One region of the Comamonas sp. Z3 genome, then DNA from elsewhere that is predicted to be linked to it. Evidence: riboswitches for the same ligand, from Rfam matches in the RefSeq annotation. Region 1 holds a riboswitch; the other holds the start of a gene.

Region 1 (10,617 bases):
TTGAGCGAGGTATCGAGCACCTCAGGTAGGGGCCTGCCTGTCAGAGACCACAGCAGACCCGCCAGAATCGGCAGCGGCACAGGGTGGATGATGCTGTTGCGTACCGCCTGCCAGACGGTGCTCCCCAGGGATCGCCTGCCGTGGGGGTCGTCCGTATGTTGCTCACGAGAGGAGGCCAGCTCGAACACCATGGTCGCGGCCGTCAGCAGTACCAGGGCGTGCACCGAGATCAGGGTGAACAATGTCACCAGTCCCTGCTCGCCAAATGCCAGGCCCACGAGTGGCACGCCGATCATGGCAGCATTGCTGAACATGCTGGCCAGTCCACGCGCTGCAGCCAATGTGTTGAAGCCATAGACCAGCATCGTCGCCACAAACACGATGATGGCCGAAAGAAAGTACACGCCGATCGGTCGATAGTCCAGTTCGCCGACATGTACCTGCGCCATGGTGCGAAACAGCAGTGCCGGCAGCAGCAGCAGAAACACCAGATTGGACATATCCTTGACTGCTGTCTGTCGCACCAGTCCTGCACGTGCCACGCCAAACCCCGTACCGATCAATGCAATCACCGGTAGCAGTGCCGCTATCGCGGAACCATTCATTCAACTCTCCAACTAAACTGAGCCGCCGCCTGCACCTGCTCTCAGTGTGAGTGCGTGCATCCCTCGGGCGCAGAGCTTAACTCTTCTTCTCACCGGTTCCGGGATCCTGCTTGCTTTGTTTGCCAAGCCCTGCTGCTCAGGCCATGTCAATCGGCGTCAAGCTTGGTACGGATGGGCATCCGCGAACGCTTTGTTTATCGGGGTCGGAAGGCTTCTGGGTTTCGATGTTACGACTCGTTGAACCCCTGTTCGAGTGGGCCCCTGAAACGCAGGAGTCATGCTCTACCTTCAGTAACAAAACCCTCGAGACTTGGCTTCGCAAGCCATGGCCATCGTCGAAAATAGACAGGCCTGGGCCGATCCTGGTATTTTGGGCGCTGATGGCGGCTGGAATGCCAGGTCGGCATGGCCGTCATCACGCAATCATTGAGAGAAAAGCACGGACACAAGCCATGCTGCGCAGCAAATTGGGAACACTGTTATTGGTCAGTGCCGCACTATCGTGCGCGGCGGGATTTGCTTTGGATGCGCGCGGCAGTATTGCCTATCTCGAACTATGGCTGGCTCTGGCGGTCTTATTGCTCCTCGGCGGCGCGGTTCTCATCGTCCTGGGGCAAAACGACTAGCCGTGGGCAGCTTACTGTCCGCACCAGCCATGTCCGGCGCATGACGCACACCGGGATATCGGTTATGGTGAGCAGCGTAAAACTCCAAGGAAGCTCCGATGCCCAAACCAAACTATCCCTTCGAAAAACGGCAACGCGAGTTGGAGAAGAAGAAAAAAAAAGAGGAGAAGGCTCAGCGCAAGGCGGCAGCCTCCGAATTCACTCCACCCAATGTGGTGCCCGAGGTGTTGCAGGACAACAAGTAAGTCAGGGATGGGCTGTACGCCGCCGTGATTGCGGGAGCGCTGCACCCGACCGATAGCTTTCAATACGCATATGCCTTGCACACGAGGAGCTTTACGCAAGGAGTTAACCTGCCGGCCGCCTCTCATGTGCAATGCATGGGAATCAGACCTCAGGCGCCTGCACGAGCACCCAGCTTGCATGCGTGCTTGATCCAGCCCGCTCGCGCTGCATCGCTGGAGTTGACCACCGGGCCAAAGCTGTGCACGCGCACGGGTCTGATCCCGCTGAACTCCAGGATGGTCTGCTTCATTTGCCGGTGACCTGGTTGGCGCTGTACCCATCTGTAATACCACGGCGGGGTGTCCATGGTCACCAGCAGCTCGGCGGTGCGGCCTGTCAGCAGGCGATCCCACAACACGGAATTGGCTCGGTACTTGAAGGCGAAGCCTGGAAGAAAGATGCGATCCAGAAAGCCCTTGAGCAGCGCCGGCAGTCCACCCCACCAGATGGGATAGACCCATACCAGATGCTGAGCCCAGGCAATGTCGATCTGTGCATCCCGCAGGTCGGGTTCCAGCGGCTGGGCATGCGCATATCCATGGCGCAGGATGGGATCGAAATACATTTCCCCAAGTGACAGCAGGCGTACTTCGGCTCCGGACTGGCGCGCGGCGTCGGCATAGTTGCGAGCCAGGCTTGCACACATGCTTTGGGAAGAGGAATGACCGAGGATGATGAGGATGCGACGGGACATGGCGATAGAGGCTTGCGAAGTTTGCAGGCCGCCAGCATCACCTTGCCCCGTGGGACAAAGTCAAGCGCTGGATCGGATCGGGAGCTTGTCTGGCGTAGCGCACCCGCTTGCGTCCTCACAACCGGCCAGCTCCACACTCAGCGCCGCAAGAGCGGTGTCGGCAGCCTTCAGTCGTACCAACTCCTCGGCAATGGCATGCCGCCGGGACTGGATCAGTGTCAGGACGGCTGCAGCGCCCGCGGCGGTGTCAATGGCGCGTAGCGGCTGAAGCGTAGCCAAGCGAAATCCCAGTGCCAGTGCCTGGCGAATCCATTGCACGCGCTGCACATCCTCGGGGCCATAGCTGCGGTAGCTGCCTCTGCGCGCCACGGTACCGAGCAAACCGTGGGCCTCGTAGAGGCGGAGCGCCTTGGGTGTGCAGCCTGTGAGTGCCGCGAGCTCACCGATGCGCATAACTGACTTCTGGGTGCTTCCAGGAATGGCGGATGCTTGCGCAAACGGCTGAGGTGGCATGCGTGTCTGAAGTCGCTTGGGCATGTTGTGGGTGCAGGTGTGTCGAGCCGGGCTTTGCCGGGGCATCGATTTCCGGGAGTGGCACCTAAAGCCTTGGGTTCAGCCAGCGCAGATCAAGGTCTGCTATCGGAATGGCCTCAGGCTATGGGCAAGAAAAAGGCCCGCAATGCGGGCCGATCATCAATCCAGATTTGCAAGTTGTTGATGCCTAGCGTGGCTTTGTTTGATTTTCTGGGCCACGTTCATGGCTGTAGACCAACTTCATCAACAGCTTGTCGGTAAAGGTGTCTGCAAATGCCACCGGCTCGTCATCCTGAACCGGGGGTTCAGGTGGGCAAGAGCAACCTATCGTTGGGTTCATCTGACGCGAGACGATCACGCTCAATAGGTGATTTATCAAGCCCATGCTCGTTGAGCATTGGTTCAAGGAAATATAAAAACCGGCAGATTTGCAGACGGTTTTATTCTAGCGGGAATTGGCGGTCGTGCGCAGCTCATGACTGCTTTGTTGCCGAGGTTAACTGATCAAAGCAGCCTGGCGTCAGCATCCAGAGCCTGATCGAGCCTGAGCACCAGTTGCTCTGCCAAATCCTGCTGGCGCTGCAACTCGGCCTGGGCGGCGGCACTGACTTCGGAGGCCGCGCTCTGCTCCTGAGCGAGTGCCTGCATTTCAGCCTGGGCGTTGGCCATATGGGCTTGCTGGGCATCGCGGTCGAGCACGTCGAACGCCATATTGAGGGCTGCCAGCACCGCCACCCGCTCGCGTGAGCGGACCTTGCCGCTGTCGCGGATGCGGGTCATCGCCTCGTCCACGCGGCGAACGGCTTCCTGCACACGTTCTTCTTGACCATCGGGGCAGGTCAGCACATAGCTTTGCTGCATGATTTGCACATCGATCTGCTTCATGGGCGTCAGTGGCGGGTCTGGTGATGGAGGGTGACGGCTGTCACTCTCCCTGGTTGGCGGGCAGGCGTTCGATCAATGCATCGACGCGCGCACGAGCGGCCTGCAGGCGCAGACGCAGCAAATCGCGCTCTTGCGTCAGAGCGGTGATCTGATCGGTGAGCAGGGTGTTGGTGCGCTGCAGTTCCTCGTGGCGCACCAGCAGACGCTCCACGCGCTCGGCAATGAGATCAAGAGAGGGCTGGGTGGTCATAGACTCTGCCATTGTAGGTCTTGCAGTCCGTGGGTGAGTATAAATGTGCAGGCAAATTCGCAGTTTGCGCCAGAGCACGGCCTGCTTGACTGTCGCAGTCGGGAAACTGCAGTATTTCTCCCAAAATCGTAGCGTGCTGCGCAAGTTCTGTGTGCCTCAAACGCAGGTTTAAGGTAAAAAATCGTCACCTTACCCGCGCAAGGCTACTTCGAATGAAGGATTCGCGCCGCGTGGCGCTCATTACAATGGGCGCCTGTTGGTGCTCGAGGCTGCTTTCCTGTGGTCTCAGTTCAACGGGAAGCAGGGAGGGGCTGGCCAGATGCACTGGCACTCCGAACCTGCGCTGCCCCCGCAACGGTCGGCGAATGGAATGCTGCGGCATTCCGCCTTTTTCCCCATGGTCACTGGCGCTGCGCGCTGGGAAGGCCGGCAAGAGGATGATTCGCCTAGCCCGGATACCGGCCAACATGGGTTGCCTGCATTGTGTGCAGGTATGTTTGCTCAATGTCGGCGGGTAGGCTGGCGTGGGCGTATTCAAGTGTGCTTTCCATGAGTCCGCAATCTTCGTCCCTGCGCCTGGCGCAGGTGGCTTCGCGCGCACGCGCCTCCTGTTTTGTTCTCCGTCCCACCTTGCTGGCATCTGCGTTGGCCATGGCGTTTGCCGCACAGGCTCAGTCAACTGCCCAGGCCGATCCGGTGCAGATGAAAGAAACCGTGGTTACCGCCAATCGCATCGAACAGCCTTTGTCGGATCTGGTGGCCGATATGTCGGTGGTGGGTCGTGAAACGATTGAAACTGCGGGTGCCGTGGGTGTGGCCGATGTGCTCTCGCGTCTACCGGGTGTGCAGATGGTGCGTAACGGCGGCGCTGGCTCGACCACCAGCGTTTATCTGCGCGGTGCCGACACGCGTTTCACCGCTGTGTATATCGATGGAGTGCGCGTGGACTCCCAGTCCACGGGCGGTGCATCCTGGCAGGATATTCCGCTGGAAGCGATCGACCGCATTGAAGTGTTGCGCGGCCCGGCGGCGGCTGTCTACGGTTCAGACGCCATGGGCGGCGTGGTGCAGATCTTCACCAAAAAGGGCGAGGGCAAAGCCAAGCCCTATGTGGGTCTGGGTTGGGGCAGTCGTGGCACGGTGAAGGCTCAGGCAGGCATCAGCGGCGGTGTTGCGGGCTGGGATTACAGCCTGGGTGTTTCGCATGCCAGCAGCAACGGCTTCAATGCCAAGACCTCTGCGGGCTTCAATCCCGATGCCGATGGCTATCGCAGCAACGCCTTCAACGGCCGTGTGGGCTACCAGATCAACAGCAATCAACGTGTTGAGGCCACGGCTCTGACCAGCTATATGAACGCGGGTTATGACGCCACTGTCTCCAAGACCAGTCCCATGGCCGACGACCGCAGCATCTACAAGATGAATGCGGTAGGCCTGAACTGGCTGGCCAAGTGGAGCGATGTCTACAGCACACGCCTTCAGTACACGCAGTCACGCGATTTCTACCAGACCAAGCCCAGTGTCTATGAAACCGACACGCGTTTGCACAGCTATCTGTTCCAGAATGAGTGGCGGCTGGGAGCGCAGACCGTGACGGCCGCGCTGGAGCGCCGCGAGGACAAGCTGGTCAACAACGGCCTGGATATCGGCAGCCGCAATCGCTCTCAGAACGCGCTGGCACTGGGCTATGGCCTGCATGCAGGCAAGCACACGCTGCAGCTCAACGCCCGTCATGACCGCGACAGCGAGTTCGGCGGACACACCACGGGCAGCGCTGCGTATGGCTATGAGTTCATGCCCAACTGGCGCGCAACCGCATCGGCCGGCACTGCCTTTCGCGCACCTACGCTCTATCAGCGCTTCAGCCAATATGGCGATGCCAGCCTGTCGCCTGAAAAAGGCCGCAATGTGGAGCTGGGCCTGAAATGGGGCAAGGGCAGCGACAGCTTCTCGGCCACGCTTTATCGCAACAATGTATCCAATCTCATCAACTATGTGGGTGGGACGGGCACCTGTGCGGGCAATACCGGCCTTTACGGCGGCTGCTATGCCAACGTGGCCAAGGCCCGTTACGAAGGCATCACCCTGGCCGCCACCACCCGCTTGGGCATGGTGAATCTGCAAGGTTCGGTGGACTTCCAGGATCCGCGCGATACCGATAAGGATCTGCAACTGGCTCGCCGCTCCAAGCGTTACGCCAATCTGTCTGCCGACACCACACTGGCCGGCTGGAGGCTGGGCGTCGAAATGCAGGCTGCCGGAAGGCGCTTTGACGATGCTGCCAACAAGACTGTGCTGGGCGGTTACACGCTCTGGAATCTGAGTGCGCAAAAGCAGCTGACACGTGAATGGAGCCTGGTGACGCGCATCAACAATCTGGCTGACAAGCGCTATGAGCTGGCCCGTACCTATGCCACCGAAGGACGCAGCGGCTATATCGGTGTGAAGTGGGAAGCTAACTGAACAGGGTCGCCATGACATCCATCGCAATGCCCGAAAAAACTACCCGCTGCCCCGCGCTGCTGATCAGTGCTCCGGCCTCTGGCCAGGGCAAGACCACCGTGACGGCAGCCTTGGCACGGCTGCATGCGCGTCAGGGACGCAAGGTGCGTGTATTCAAGTGCGGGCCGGATTTTCTGGACCCCTACTGGCACGAGCTGGCCAGTGGTTCGCCCGTGCATTCGGTGGACTTGTGGATGACGGGCGAGGCGGATGTGCGCCAACGCCTGCATGAGGCGTCCCAGGAGGCTGACCTGATTCTTGTCGAAGGCGTCATGGGCCTGTTCGACGGCAGCTTCAGCGCGGGCGATCTGGCGCAACTGCTGGGTCTGCCCGTGCTGGCCGTGGTCGATGCCTCGGCCATGGCGGGCACTTTCGGGGCGCTGGCCTACGGCTTGCAGCATTACCAGGCCGGCCTGCGCTGGGCCGGCATGCTGGCCAACCGGGTGGCCACGGCGCATCATGCGGATCTGCTCCGGCAAGGCCTGCGCGACCAGTCTATGTGGCTCGGGGCCATGCCGGGGGTGCAACTGGGTGATGCGGCAGTCAAGGCCAGGTCTGCGGCGCTGCTGCCGGAGCGCCACCTGGGCCTGATCGCCGCCCACGAGCTCGGCGATGCCCTGCAGCGTCTGGATGCCGCAGCCGATGCCCTGGCCCAGACGCCGCTGGGGCAGAGGGCCTGGAGCTCGGACGACGGGCAGCCCAGCTGGCAGGATTGGTGTGTGGACTTTGCCGCACCGGACATTGGCGCGGCTCAGCCCTGCCTGGAGCCCTGGCTGCGCGGCTGTCGCATTGCCATTGCGCGCGATGCGGCGTTTTCGTTTATCTATCCCGCCAATCTGGACTGTCTGCGTGCCATGGGGGCAGAGCTGTGCTTTTTCTCGCCACTGGCTGGCGATGCGCTGCCGCCCTGCGATGCGATCTGGCTGCCCGGCGGCTATCCGGAACTTCACGCCCCAGCCCTGCATGAGAACCGGCCGTTGCGCGACGGCATTGCCCAGCATATGGCCCAGGGCAAGCCGGTCTGGGCCGAGTGCGGCGGCATGCTGGCCCTGTGCGATGGTGTGACCGCCCTGGACGGCAGCACCCAGTCCATGTGGGGGCTGCTGCCCGGTCAGGTCGTGATGCAGAGCCGGCTCGGCGGTCTGGGCATGCAGCAGCTGGCCCTCGATGCGGGCCTGTTGCGCGGCCATACCTTTCACTACACAAGGCTGGAGACAGCCATGCCGGTGCTCACGCGCAGCAGTCGCCCCGGCGCGGCCGTACAGGCTGATCGTGGCGAGGCGCTGTATCAGCATGGCAGTGTGCAGGCCAGCTACTTTCATGCCTGGTTTCCGTCCTGCCCATCGGCTGTGGCGGCGCTTTTTGGCGCAACAATCGAAGGCTGAGCCTTTAGTCCATCACCATGAGCCCTGCAAGCACAGTCTCCTTCGTCATGCCGCGTACCCAGCTGATTCTGGGCGGGCAGAAAAGCGGCAAATCCCGTCGTGCAGAGTTGCTGGCGCGCCAGTGGCTGCAGGCGGATGCCGGACATCAGGCGGTGCTGGTGGCCACCGGTCAGGCCTGGGACGCGGAAATGAGCGAGCGCATTGCGCGCCACCAGCGTGATCGCGCCGAGCGCGTGCCCGGCATGTTGACCATAGAGGAGCCGCGCGAGCTGGCCCAGGTGCTGGCCCGGCACAGCAGCCCGCAGCGCCTGCTGGTGATTGATTGCCTGACCTTGTGGCTGACGAACTGGCTGATGCCGGTGGAGGCTGAGGATTTAGAGGTGAGTCAATCTCAAACCCATGACTGGCAAGCGCAGCTAGCTCTCTTTTTGAAAGCACTTGATGCTGCGGCTGGCCCCGTCATTCTGGTTGGCAACGAAATCGGTCTGGGCGTGATTCCCATGGGGCGCGAAGTGCGCGCCTTTGTCGATGCACTGGGCTTGCTCAATCAGCAGGCGGCTGCGCATTGCGAAAGCGTCACGCTGATGTGCGCCGGCTTGCCGCTGGCGCTGAAAGGGCCGCAGGCATGAAAGCGATCACCCAACGCCTGGCGGCCTGTGTCGCGGCAGGCTTGCTGCTTGTCAGCGCCCTGCCTGCAGTGGCTCAACCCGTGCAGATTTCTGATGCGCGCGGCGTCCAGGTGCAACTGGTCAAGCCGCCGCAGCGCATCGTCAGCCTGCTGCCTTCGCTGACCGAGAGCCTGTGCGCGCTGGGCGGTTGCGAGCGTCTGGTGGGGGTGGATCGCTATTCCAACTGGCCCGCCCATGTGAAGACCTTGCCCGTGGTGGGCGGGGGGCTGGATCCGAATATCGAGAGCATTGTGGCGCTCAAGCCCGATCTGGTGCTGGTTTCCATGGCGTCACGGGCCATTGCGCGCATGGAGGCGCTGGGCCTCAAGGTGGTGGCGCTGGAGCCGCGCACCCACGAGGAAGCGCGCACCGTGATGCAGAAGATGGGCCAGCTGCTGGCCTTGCCGCCAGCTCAGGGCGCAGACCGCGTCTGGGCCAGCATCGAAGCCGATCTGAACAAGGCTGCAGCCGGCGTGCCCGAGGCCATGCGCGGTCAGCGCGTGTACTTTGAAGCCAGCCGCGGCCCTTATGCTGCCGGTGAAAAATCCTTTATCGGCCAGACACTGGCGCGGCTGCATCTGCGCAATGTGATCGATGCCAGGCAAGGTCCGTTTCCGCGCCTGAACCCCGAATATGTGGTCAAGCTGGACCCGGACATTCTGATGGCCGGAGAGCGAGCCTGGAAAACCGGTGTGCCCGAATATCCGGGCTGGGCCCAGATGCGGGCGGTGAAGCAGGGCGCGATCTGCGCCTTCACGCCCGAGCAATCCGACATTCTGGTGCGCCCCGGCCCACGCATGGCAGAGGGGGCGCAAATCATCGTCCAGTGTCTGCAACGTCTGGCAGCAAGGCAGGGCAGGAGCCCATGAAGGCCTGCATCTCCAGTCATCACTGCAGGGGGCAGTGCGGGCTTGCCGCTGCCTGGCTGCTGCTGTGGTTGACGCTGGCTGTGGCTTTGCTGGCGCTGCTGGGCGCGGGTATCGGCAGCACCGGGTTTGAGAGCGTGCTTCATGCCCGGCATGATCCGCTGGCCTGGCAGATCGTGATGGACATTCGCCTGCCGCGCACGGCGGCAGCCTTGCTGGCTGGAGGGCTGCTGGGGCTGGCCGGGGCGGTGGCGCAGGGCGTGTTTCGCAACCCGCTGGCCGATCCCTACTTGCTGGGCAGTGCCTCGGGGGCATCGCTGGGGGTGGCGCTGGCCATGGCTGCCCTGGGTGTCTCGCCTTTCGCTCTGGCCGGCCTGGCCCGCTGGGGCGTGACGGGCGCGGCCTTTGCGGGTGCAGTGCTTGCCGTGGTGCTGACCCTGGTGCTGGCCAAGGGCGTGCAAAATACCATGCGCCTGCTGCTGGCCGGTGTAGTGGTGGGCGTGGTGCTCGGCGCCGCCGCATCGCTGGTGCTGCTCATGAACCCCGACATCATGCAGGCCATGCAGTCCTTCATGCTGGGCAGCACAGCGTTTGCGGGCTGGAATGCCTGCGCACTCATGCTGTGGGTGCTGCTGCCTGCGCTGATGCTGGCCTGCTGCCTGAGCCGCGTGCTCGATGGACTCGCGCTGGGCGAGGCCACGGCCCATAGCCTGGGCCTGCCGCTGGTGCCGCTGCGCCTGTTGCTGATCGTGCTGCTGGCCTTGGCTACGGGCACCGCCGTGGCGCAGACCGGTCTGATCGCTTTTGTAGGCCTGGCTGCACCCCATCTGGTGCGCTCCATGGTGCGTGCGCTGCACCGCTGGCTACTGGTGCTCAGCAGCCTGATGGGGGCGGTGCTGCTGCTGGCCGCCGACCTGCTGGCGCGCTGGCTGATTGCTCCCCAGGAATTGCCGGTGGGCGTGCTCACTGCCGTGCTGGGTGGCAGCTATCTGCTGTGGCTGATGCACCGACGCGGCGCCATGCCGTCCGGAGAAGGCGCATGAGCAGCCATATCGAGACCGGAATCGCTTTGGCGACCGAGGCCCTGAGCGTGCATCTGGGCGAGCGCGAGGTGCTGCGTCAGCTCAGTCTGCAGATTCCCAAAGGCCGCTGGACGGCCATCGTCGGCCCCAATGGCGCGGGCAAGTCCACGCTGCTGCGCGCCATGGCTGGCATGCGTGCCGCCCACCAGCGGCAAAGCGGTGCCGTCTTCTTGCAAGGCCGCAAGCTCGGCGACTGGAATGGCCGAGAGCGTGCCAAGGCCCTGGCCTGGCTGGG
Region 2 (10,617 bases), on a different contig from region 1:
ATTCTTGTGCAGGACCAGACTCACCAGAATCGGCGTGACCAGAATGCCCAGCAAGGTGGAGGCCGATGCGCTGCACACGGCCGCAGGCACATTGCCGCGCGCCATGGAGGTGAAGGCAATCGCCGATTGCACGGTGGCGGGCAGGGTGCAGAGAAACAGCACGCCGATATACATCTCGGTGGTGACCAGGGGCGAAAGCACCGGGCGCAGTGCCAGCCCCAGCACGGGGAACAGCACAAAGGTGGCGATGAAGATCCAGACATGCAGGCGCCAGTGGCCTATGCCCGCCAAGATGGCCTGGCGCGAGAGCTTGGCGCCGTGCAGAAAGAACAGCAGGCTGACGATGCCGGTGGTGACAAGTTCCACATATTCAGCCACCTGGCCCGATGCGGGCAGAAAGCTGGCGAGGATGACGGTGGCAATCAGTGCCAGCGTGAAGTTATCGGGGAGAAAGCGGGGGCGAGACATATTCTTGAGCTGAAGCCATCCATGCAAGGCACCGGGTCGGTGCGCGATGGCTGCGTATTGGACACGCAATCCATTTAAAAGAGAAATGGATTTATTCGATAGACCTATAATTTTTCGATATGAATATCAGTCTGCGTCAACTGCGTGCCTTTGTGGCAGTGGCCCAAAGCAGCAGTTTCAGCCGCGCCGCCGACGCCCTGGCCTTGACGCAGCCTGCCGTCAGCCGCAATGTGACGGATCTGGAGCAAGCCATGGGTTTGCTGCTGCTGCATCGCACCACGCGTGAGGTGGAGCTGACCGAGGCCGGGCGTCTGCTGCTGGGCAATCTCTCTCGCGTGCTGGAGGATCTGGATGCCTGTCTGCTGGAGGTGCAGGGCCTGGCGACACAGCGCAAGGGCCGGGTCAAGGTGGCCAGCAGTCCCACGCTTTCCGCCCACCTGATGCCGCAATGCATTGCACGCGGCAGGCAGCAGTCGCCGGGCGTCAATATCCAGTTGCTCGATCGCATTCAAAGCGATGTGCTGCTCAGCGTGCGCAGCGGCGAGGTGGATTTTGGCGTGGTGATCGACCCTTCCGAGAAACAGGATCTGCATGCGCAGAGCATTCTGGCCGAGCCCTTTTGTCTGGTCTGTCTTTCCTCGCATGACCTGGCGCGCAAGAAAGAGGTGAACTGGGCACGGCTGGCGGGCGAATCCCTGGTGCTGCTGGACCATGCATCGGGCAGTCGCCGCCTGATCGATGCCGCGCTGCAGGCCCATGGCGCGGCGGCATCGGTGGTCCAGGAAGTGGGGCATACGACCACCATCTACAGCATGGTGCAGCAGGGTCTGGGTCTGAGCGTGGTGCCGCGTCTCGCCATTCCTTCGGCCTGGGCTGCTCAGGCCGCCACTGCCGCGGCGGCGGGCAGTGCGGTCCTGGTCAGCCGTCCCCTGGTGCCCCGGGTGCAGCGCAGCATCATGCTGGTCAAGCGCCAGCAGCGTGAACTATCGCCCGTCGCGCATCTGGTCTGGGATCTGATTGCGGCAGAGGCCGTCAGCCTGCTGGACGGATAGCGGCTCAGGGCCGGAGCACGATGCGCGAATCAATCACCAGCCCTTGCGGTTGCGGCGCGACATAGACCGGCTGGGGCGGGGCCATGTACACGGGCTGGGGTGCATGGTAGGCCGCGGGACGGCTCCTGCACTTGCGCTTTTCCTTGTACTCGCCGTTGCTCTTCCACTTGCGCTCCACCTTGCATTGGCCATCCCAGTACTCTTCCTTGTGCTCGCGCTTGTGGTGATGGTGATGATGGCGGTCATGTGCCAGGCTGGTCAGAGGTGTGGCAATCAGCGCCATGGGCAGGCAGATGGAAACGAGAGCAAGGGTTTTCTTCATTCTGGATGGGGCAGTCCAAGGCCGGAGCCATGGCTGCATCGGTGTTCAAAACGCTGCGAGCATAAGCGCAATGCACCGAGGAGACTGTATCAATTCATGAGCGCAATTCGCACTGTGGCTGTGCCTTGTGCGTGGGTTGTTGTTCCATGCTCATAAAAAATATGAGCGCCTTACGCAATAAATACAGGAATTTCAGACTATTTTCCATCTGAAATGGAGAATTGGAAAGCGGAAGAAGCTATGTATTAAGTAGCTTTTCTTCGAGGGCTGTTTTGACGTGGACTACGGTAGACACGAAGCCGTGAATGCCATGGCTTCCGGGTCCAGGCATTCCTCCCGGGCCGCGGCGCCGGGATGCCTGCAAGGCCAGTTCGATGATGGCCTGCCTGACAGTGCGGCACCATCAGCAGGGCGGTAGCAGCCATGCCATGGGGCGCAGAGTTCTTGGAGGGATAGTTGGGGTGAGGCCGGTTGCAGCCTTGCTGCTCCGGCTTCCGCATGCCTAAGGGATGTCGGTCAAGGCTGACTGCCGACTCCGGAGGTGATGCAGCATCTGGCGCCAAGTGGCGCGAGCCTGCCTCAAGCGAATTCCGGTGCCAGAGCCCTGATGTTGGCACGATGCTGCTGAGCGGGCGCTTGCGCAGCGCCGAAGCTGGTGGTCGGGGGCCGTCCACCAGATCCACTGCTGATGCTTAGTGGCGGCGCTGCTGCGGCGCGGGATGGCTGTTGTTGGAGCGCTCGATGTGACGGAAGGTCAGGCGACCCTTGTTCAGATCGTAGGGAGACATCTCCAGCGTTACCTTGTCGCCTGCCAGCACGCGAATGCGGTGCTTGCGCATCTTGCCGCCGGAGTAGGCAATCAGCTGGTGGCCGTTGTCCAGCGTTACACGAAAACGGGCGTCCGGCAAAACTTCGTCCACTCTGCCTTGCATTTCAATCAATTCTTCTTTGGCCAAAACATTTCCTTTCAACAAAAAGGTCAGTTCAACTGGTTGTCCAGCACCATACTGCGCCCTTCGGCGAGTGCATATTTGCTGGCCATGTCCGGGGTGTCGAACTGGCGGATAAATCTGAAAATCCGGTCATAGGTTCCGCGACGGATGGAAACCGCTGCAGCAACCTTGCCGGAGTGAGTCATTTGGGTGAGGGCAGTCACAATGTAGTTGCCGACACGCTCTGTGATTTGTTCTGTGTGCATATCGAGTCAACGGGCGGCACCAACCCTGGGCAGGGCATGCCGTCCAATGAAAAATGAAGGAATCCGGCTCTGACGAGTCGGGATCAAATAAGCCAGCCCGCTTGCGGGTGGCTCATGCTTCTTGCCAGGGAATGCTCCGGCTGTATGTAGCCGAGCGTGGGCAACGTGAGATCTGCCTGAGAGATGCTGCGCAGGGCAAGTGCCGCGCAGCAACGCAGATATTATAAAGCATTGCTCTTTTATGCGCAAATCGTAATGAGTCGCGGTGCTGGCAGAGATGGTCGCCGGGTGGCCGGCCCTTGCGCATCGCGCGGCTGATAGGCTGCGCAGGGTGATGGTGTGGAGGTTAAAGCGCTCTTGGCATCCAGGTGGAAGTTGTCATGCAAGGACTGCAAGGCCGCAGCAGCGCTTGCTGCAGAGCTGAGAGGCTCGATCGTGGAAAAAAGGCTTGGCTAATAGGAGAGGGCCGCTGGCTAGCTAAAACGCTGCAAGCCCCTGCTTGTCAGCGCCCCACGATGAAGAGGCGGTACAGCGATTTGCTGCACCATGGGATTAATCATAAACGCAATTGAGAATCGTTCACAAATAACCCTTTGACGTCGAGGACTAAGGGTTGAGGAAGCGGCGGCCAAAGAGTCGGCCATGAACGCCGAGACCAAGGCATGCAGGCCGGCAAGAGAGAGGACCACAGACGGGAACGCGGCAGAAGGCCAGACAGCCAGAGTCAGGCCGGCGGCGATCAATATTGTGGGTGCCCTGCAAGAGGGCGGCTTGTGCAGGTTGCCGCTAACGGGTTGAGACTTTTGCCATCTGGCTGTCACATTTCAAAGGCAAGATGCGTAGCGCTGGGTTCTGGTTGTAGCACTGAAAGATGGCTTGACCCCTGGCGCCAATTCCAAAGCCTCGGCCCCAGTGCCGGGGCTTTTTGCTGGCCCGAAAACGCAGTCCCAACGAATCGCTGGATTGCCGGACTTGTCCAGGTCTACAGGATCTTGAGCGGCAATTCCGCCTGCAGTCGAAGCTGATTCATATTGGCCTCGCCTTGGGCCTTGTTGGTGCGATGCACGCCGTAGCGCAGCTGCAAATTCAGATGCTTCGCCGCCCCATGCTGCACCGTGTATCTGAGCAGAAGGTCGCGTTCCCAGTGCTTGCCCTGGGTTCCCGAATAGCCGAGGTAGCTGGCATACACGGCATTGAGGCGGCTATTGTCGATTCCGGAGCCTCTGGTGTAGGCAACGCCCGCGCTCAACCCCGGGGTGGCGATGGAACCCAGGTCCACATCGTATTTGAGTTGCCAGGACGCTTCGCGCGGGCCGTTGAAGTCGGACAGCTGCATGGCGTTCTCCAACCAGATGGAGCCGCGGTTCACATAGTCAAACGGATTGTTGCCGTTGACCTTCTGGTAGCCGAGGCCGAATCTGTGAGCGCCTGCGACGTAGCTGCTCATCAGGCTCCAGGTGGTGGTGTCAATCTCGCCAGACCTGGCCCTGCCGGTATCGGTGCTGCGATAGAGGTTCAGGTTGAACGACAGCGCACGCTTGTCTGACAGAGGAAGCTTGTAAAAACTTCCCAGGTACGCGGTGTTCCAGTTATCCGCGTATTGTCCGTAGTAGCTGCTCAGCGTCAGATGTGGAACGGGAGTGTCCCATGCTGCGCCTACAAAGCTGAAGGAGCCGCTGGTTACGCCCGAATAGTTGCCCAGCAGGTCGGCACCGTTCTTGCGCGCATTGCGGTCGGCCCAGCCGGTAAATCGCCCGGCCTGCAGCGTGAGTGTGGGGATGTCTCTGCTGATGACTTGCCAGCCCCGATTGCTTTCAGGCAGCAATCGGGTATCGGACGAACTGAAGATCGGTGTCTTGGTCCGCATCTCGCCCACTTTCAGTTCCGTGGAAGAGATTCGGGCTTTCAGTGCAGCGCCGGCACGACCGAAGCTATCCGCAATCTCTTGCCCATCCTTGGCCACGTAGCGAGGCGTTGCCCGTGCATGCTCGGCCTGTGTCCCCAGATTGACGGCGCCATAGGCATGTGCATCGAGCCCCAGGCCGAGAACGCCCTGCGTGTAGCCCGATTCGTAATTGAGCATCAGGCCGTAAGCCGATTCTCGGGCCAGTGTCTGACCTCTTTGTCCGCTGGCCGCACGAAAGCTGCTTCCTTTCTGGTAGTCGAGCTGTTCAAGCAGCATGCGGTTTTGCATATGGAGTGCAGCGCCCTCGACAAAGCCTTTGGCGTCATCTTGTGCCCCGGCAACAGCGCCACCACTGGCGCATAGCATGACGGTGCGCAGTGCCCAAAGACGACAAACACGGACTCTCATCGAATGGATCTTTTCAGTGGCGGCTGCAGGCCCGATGGGCCGGATTTCATTGGCCATGGTGTGGCTCTCTGGATGTTCGGGCTGCGGTCTGGGCGCGTGCAGCGATGTCCTGGAAGCGCTGCCTCGCCTGTTCAGGCACGTCATCCGGTACTGATAGCTGGGACAAGGGGCTGTCGCCGACCTGGATCAGCATCACCATGCCCATTGCATAGTGGGGCTGGCACTTGACGCCGTAAAGACCTGGCGCGGTCATGGTGACCGTGATTTCCTGATTGGTCTTGCCTCTGAAGAGCGTCGCGCCTGCCGGCGCCATCCCCGCGATGGATACCGCATCGTGCCCGCTGCTGGTCGCGAGGAATTTGACGCTGTCGCCTGCTGCGATCCTGACGAACTCGGGCTCGTACGCCATGGCTCCGTGAGGACCTCGGTTGAGCATCTTGATTTCGATGGTTTCTGCTGTGGCGAAGTGCCCTGACAAACTGCAGGCAAGCAAGGCGGCAATACGGATGGCGCTGGGAGCAGGCATGGGGAACTTTCGGTTTTAGTGACTGGCCATCGCTTGAAAGCGCAGCACGTGGCTGCCGTCTTCCGGATCCAGCAAGGCGCGCACCTGAACCTGAAAGACTTGCTGCAGCAAATCCGGACTCAGCACCTCCAGGGGCTTGCCCAGCTGAACCAGGCGGCCCTGATGCATGACGGCCAGACGGTCGCAGGCCATGGCTTGGTTGAGGTCGTGCAGCGCGATCACCTTGGTGATGGGAAGCTTCCGGATCAGCTGCATCAGCGAAAGTTGTTGGTGGATATCGAGGTGGTTGCAGGGTTCGTCGAGCAGCATCAACTGGGGCTGTTGCGCCAGAGCCCGTGCAATATGTGCTCTCTGGCGCTCGCCGCCCGACAAGGTGTTCCAGCGGCTGCCTGCCTTGGATAGCAGGCCGACATCGCGCAGCGCATCTTTGACGATGTTCTGGTCGGAGGTCGACAAAGGAGCCAACGCGGACAGCCAGGGCGTTCGCCCGAGCTCCACGGCCTCGGCCACGGTGATGGCATCGAGGGTGTCGGCGTCCTGCGCCACCAAGGCCAGCCGGCGCGCCACGGCACGCCTTGGCAGGCGCCGCAGTGCCTGTCCCCCCAGCAGCACCTCGCCCGAGCTGGGCTTGAGCACACCGGATAGCAGTCGCAGCAGGCTGGATTTACCCGAGCCGTTCGGCCCTATGAGTCCCAGCATTTCACCCGGCTGCACTTGCAGGCAGACCTGCTGGACAATGGCTGTGCCACGCGCCTTCCAGCTGATATCGCATGCTTCAAGCGCGACAATGTCCGGCTTGGCGAGGGGGTCAGGCGTCATGCATGACCTCTTCGGCCTCTGAGCAAAATGCCGGCAAACACCGGCGCGCCGACCAGGGCGGTGATGACGCCAATGGGCAGAACCTGTCCGTTGATCAGGGTGCGTGAAACCACATCGGCGGCAATCAGGAAGATGGCTCCGATCAAGGCGCTGGCCGGGATCAGGCGCCCATGGCGCACGCCAACCAGCAGACGGGCCGCATGAGGAATCACCAAGCCCACGAAGCCAATCGCTCCGACCACGGAAACCATGACGGCTGTCATCAAGGCAGCTGCCAGCAGCAGGGTCAGCTGCACGCGGCGCACGGGCACTCCCAGCGCGGCGGCCGATTCGCTGCCGAAGGTGAACGCGTCCAGAGAGCGGGCATGCATCAGACACACCAGCACTCCTGCCATAGTCACCGATGCCGTCAAAACCGTATCGGGCCAGCGCACGCCGCTCAGGTTGCCGAGCAGCCAGAACATGATGCCGCGCGCCTGCTCGGCACTGCCGGACTTGGTGATGATTAACGAGGTCAGCGCATTGAACAGCTGCGAGCCGGCAATGCCGGCCAGCACGATTTGCCCGCCGTTACGCAGGCCGCCATTGCCAGCGGCATGGGCCAGCAAGGCCACCAGGGCAAATGCGCAAACCGCTCCGAGGAAAGCCCCGGTGCTCATCGATACCAAGCCCGCACCCAGGCCGGCGACCGAAACCAGCACGGCCCCCGTGGAAGCGCCTGCTGAAATGCCCAGCAGGTAGGGCTCGGCCAAGGCATTGCGCAGCAGGGACTGCAGAACAACGCCGCAGACGGCCAGCCCGGCCCCGCAGCTGGCTGCGACCAGGGCTCTGCTCAGGCGGTAATTCCAGACAATGCCCGCATTGATGGGGTCTATGACGTAGCTGGTGCCCAGCATTTGATTTGCGAGCACCTCGTATACGATGCGGGCGGAGATATCGGTCTCGCCAATCGCTATGCCGGACACGACGGCCAGCAGCAGCAAGGCCGCTGCTGCGGCCCCGAGCAGGGCGGCGCGCAGCAACCGGCCGGCCGGTAGATGCGGTCTGGAAAGGCTCGGCGTGTAGGTATTCATGGCTCAGCGGCCGGGGCAAGGTGCGCCGGCATGCGGACTTCGTTGATGCCTGGCTTATTTGGAGAGGCCTTCGATCGTCAGCACCGCATTGGCAATCTGCTCCATGCCGTCCACCTGGCGGATGGATCCCTGCAGGGCATCGGCGTCGACGATCACGATGCGGCCGTTCTTGACGGCATCCATGTGCTGGGTGACGGGATCCTTCTTGAGGAAGTCCAGCTTTTTCTGGTAGTCGTCTGCGGGGAAGCGGCGACGGTCCATGCGGGCAACGATCAAAATCGAGGGATTGGCCCTGGCAATCGTCTCCCAGCCCACGGTCGGCCACTCCTCTGCGGATGTGATGACGTTGCGCAAGCCCAGAGCTTGCATCATGTAGCCGGCCACGCCGTTCTTGCCGGCCATATAGGGGTCGGCGGCCAGGTCTGCGCTGGAGAACCACAGTGCGGCAGACAGGTTCTGGAGCCCGGAGGATTTGACCTTGGCCACGGCCTGGGTCTGGCGATCGCTCAGCGCTTTGACCAGGCTTTCGCCGCGGGCCTCGACATCAAAAGCCTGGGCCAGCTGGCGAATGCCTTTGTACAGGGCTTTCACGTCGTAGCTGGCAGTACGCGTGCCGTCCGATCCCACAAGATTGTTCTTGCCTTCGCAGTCGGCAGGCATGGCATAGGTGGCGATGCGCAGATCATGGAATTGCTCGCGCGTGCCCACCACGCCATCCTTGCCCACCATCCATTCAAACTGCGAAACCACCAAGGCGGGGCGCTTGCCGAGGACCGACTCGAAGCTGGGAATGTTGTCGGACAGGCGTGGCACCTTGTCGTTGACAGCCTTGAAGCGGGGCTGTACCGGGTTGAACCAGAGCGCTGTTCCGACAACCTTGTCGCCCAGGCCGAGGGCATAAAGCATTTCAGTGCCTGCCTGACCTATGGTGACCACCGAGGTGGGCGCCTTGTCGAGAGTGAGGGTGTAGCCGCAGTTTTGCAGTTGCACAGGAAAGTCGGTTGCATGAGCGGAAAATGCGGTAGCGAGCAGGGCAGTGCTGGCAAGGCTTCGAAGCAGCATCGGAATATCTTTCCAGAAGCGGCGAAAAGCACCTTGGAAGACATAGCAGGACACGCGCCTGAACTTTGCCTTGAGTGGCAGCACGTTAGCGGAGCGATGAAATGCTCACTTCCCGGACACCCCGCCGGCAATGAATTGTTGGTGCTCTGGCAGGTCTCCTGACTGGCAAATCATCGCTGGCTCATCGCCTTCCCAAACAGATGTTCAGTGGCTGTGTGATGGCTGGCTCATTGCCTACAGTTGCGGGGGCAGTTCCATTTCACGGGCCGGCCCCGAAGGTGCCTGACCACTGGATTCCCTCATGCATTCGCCGCAGCGCACGCATGTTCTTGTGAAACCAAAGTTGCGGTAATGTAGCTGATTTTGTAGCAACAGTCCCAAGCCAAGACGACGAATGAGCTCGGATTGCCTCTCCATGCCCCGCTTGCAAGACATTTCCATCCAGCGCGTTCGTGAATTGCATCAGGTTCACAGCTTTCTGCAAAGCGCACGTGTTTCCATGTTCGGAGGGCGCATCGCTTCACTGGAAATTCCCGAGGATCTTCGCCATTTCGAAGAGACCTATCTGTCGGGCAGCGGCTGCATGCTGGCGGCTCTCGATGCTGACCAAAGCGTGCAGGCCACGATTGCCTGCCGGGACTATGACGGCAGATTTGCGCAACTGGATTTCGGACCGCAGAAGGTGGTCGAGGTCGTGCGCCTGTTTGTCGCGCCGCAATTCCGGCGCTCAGGCGTGGGGCAGGCGATGCTGGATGTGCTGATGCACCATGCTCTGGCCCAGCAGGTGCAAGTGCTTTATCTGCACACCCATCCATTCCTGCAGGGAGCTCTTGAGTTCTGGCAAAGACAGGGCTTTGCGGTGATCGAGCGCGAAGAAGACCCGCTATGGCAGACCGTTCATATGCAGCGTCTCATGTGAAGCTTGGGAGAGCTGTCCAAGGCTCGGGCTGTCGACCGGGTCCTCGACCTGCGCATTGGAAGCGGAGGTGAAATCGAGCATGTCTGCGCCAGACACCGGGTATGAATTGTTATGATATTGATAATTCGATATCAATAAAGCCAACAACTTGTCCTCTCTGTCTTCTCCATCAGCAAGTGCTGGCCGTCTGCAATCGATCGATGCGCTGCGTGGTCTGGTCATGCTGTTCATGTTGCTCGACCATGTCCGTGAAACCTTTTATCTGCATCTGCAGGTTCCCGACCCCATGGTCGTGGCTGACACTCCGCCCGGCCTGTTTTTCCCGCGCATGCTGGCCCATTTGTGTGCGCCGGTATTCGTGTTTTTGACGGGCCTGGGGGCGTATCTGTATGCCAGCCGGCATGCCGGGGCTGCTCAGGCGCGCACCGCATCCGGCTTTTTGTGGCGGCGCGGCCTGTTCTTGGTGCTGCTGGAGGTGACGGTCGTCAACTTTGCCTGGACCTTCCAATTTCCTCCCGCCAAGATCTTTCTGCAGGTGATCTGGGCGATCGGTCTCTCCATGCTGGCCCTGTCGGTGCTGGTATGGCTGCCACGCAAGGCATTGCTGCTGCTGGGGCTGGTGCTGATTGCGGGGCACAACCTGCTCGATGGTCTGCATTTTCCTGCGGGCCACGTGATGCATATGCCCTGGGCGATCCTACATGACCGTGGCTGGCTGGAGCTGGCTGGAGTGCAACTGCGCACGTCCTATCCTCTGCTGCCCTGGATCGGCGTGATTGCTCTGGGCTACGGCATCGGTCCGTGGTTTGGCAAAGCCTGTGATTCGGCGCAGCGCAGCCGTTGTCTGCTGATGGCAGGCATTGC

What was found. Region 1 has a riboswitch for cobalamin ahead of FSY59_RS04040 (TonB-dependent receptor domain-containing protein). Riboswitches for the same ligand answer to the same signal wherever they lie in the genome.
Region 2: linked by a shared signal. The riboswitch ahead of FSY59_RS26835 (ABC transporter substrate-binding protein) and the one ahead of FSY59_RS04040 (TonB-dependent receptor domain-containing protein) in region 1 are both predicted to bind cobalamin.

Annotation. Positions count from the first base shown of each region.
Region 1 is NZ_VOQU01000001.1:851,235-861,851, forward strand. Features, by position in the region: gene FSY59_RS04015 (AEC family transporter) at 1-605, opposite strand, end outside; gene FSY59_RS27520 (hypothetical protein) at 1,058-1,231, shown strand; gene FSY59_RS27330 (hypothetical protein) at 1,330-1,476, shown strand; gene FSY59_RS04020 (NAD(P)H-dependent oxidoreductase) at 1,626-2,210, opposite strand; gene FSY59_RS04025 (MerR family transcriptional regulator) at 2,271-2,663, opposite strand; gene FSY59_RS04030 (cell division protein ZapA) at 3,249-3,629, opposite strand; gene FSY59_RS04035 (DUF904 domain-containing protein) at 3,670-3,879, opposite strand; cobalamin riboswitch at 4,120-4,361, shown strand; gene FSY59_RS04040 (TonB-dependent receptor domain-containing protein) at 4,429-6,342, shown strand; gene FSY59_RS04045 (cobyrinate a,c-diamide synthase) at 6,354-7,766, shown strand; gene FSY59_RS04050 (bifunctional adenosylcobinamide kinase/adenosylcobinamide-phosphate guanylyltransferase) at 7,814-8,395, shown strand; gene FSY59_RS04055 (ABC transporter substrate-binding protein) at 8,392-9,303, shown strand; gene FSY59_RS04060 (iron ABC transporter permease) at 9,300-10,343, shown strand; gene FSY59_RS04065 (ABC transporter ATP-binding protein) at 10,340-10,617, shown strand, end outside.
Region 2 is NZ_VOQU01000013.1:7,305-17,921, forward strand. Features, by position in the region: gene FSY59_RS26790 (bile acid:sodium symporter family protein) at 1-468, opposite strand, end outside; gene FSY59_RS26795 (LysR family transcriptional regulator) at 588-1,520, shown strand; gene FSY59_RS26800 (hypothetical protein) at 1,525-1,842, opposite strand; gene infA (translation initiation factor IF-1) at 2,535-2,798, opposite strand; gene FSY59_RS26810 (hypothetical protein) at 2,822-3,040, opposite strand; gene FSY59_RS26815 (OprD family outer membrane porin) at 4,023-5,411, opposite strand; gene FSY59_RS26820 (pseudoazurin) at 5,401-5,880, opposite strand; gene FSY59_RS26825 (ABC transporter ATP-binding protein) at 5,896-6,699, opposite strand; gene FSY59_RS26830 (iron ABC transporter permease) at 6,696-7,772, opposite strand; gene FSY59_RS26835 (ABC transporter substrate-binding protein) at 7,827-8,762, opposite strand; cobalamin riboswitch at 8,965-9,191, opposite strand; gene FSY59_RS26840 (GNAT family N-acetyltransferase) at 9,250-9,753, shown strand; gene FSY59_RS26845 (DUF1624 domain-containing protein) at 9,902-10,617, shown strand, end outside.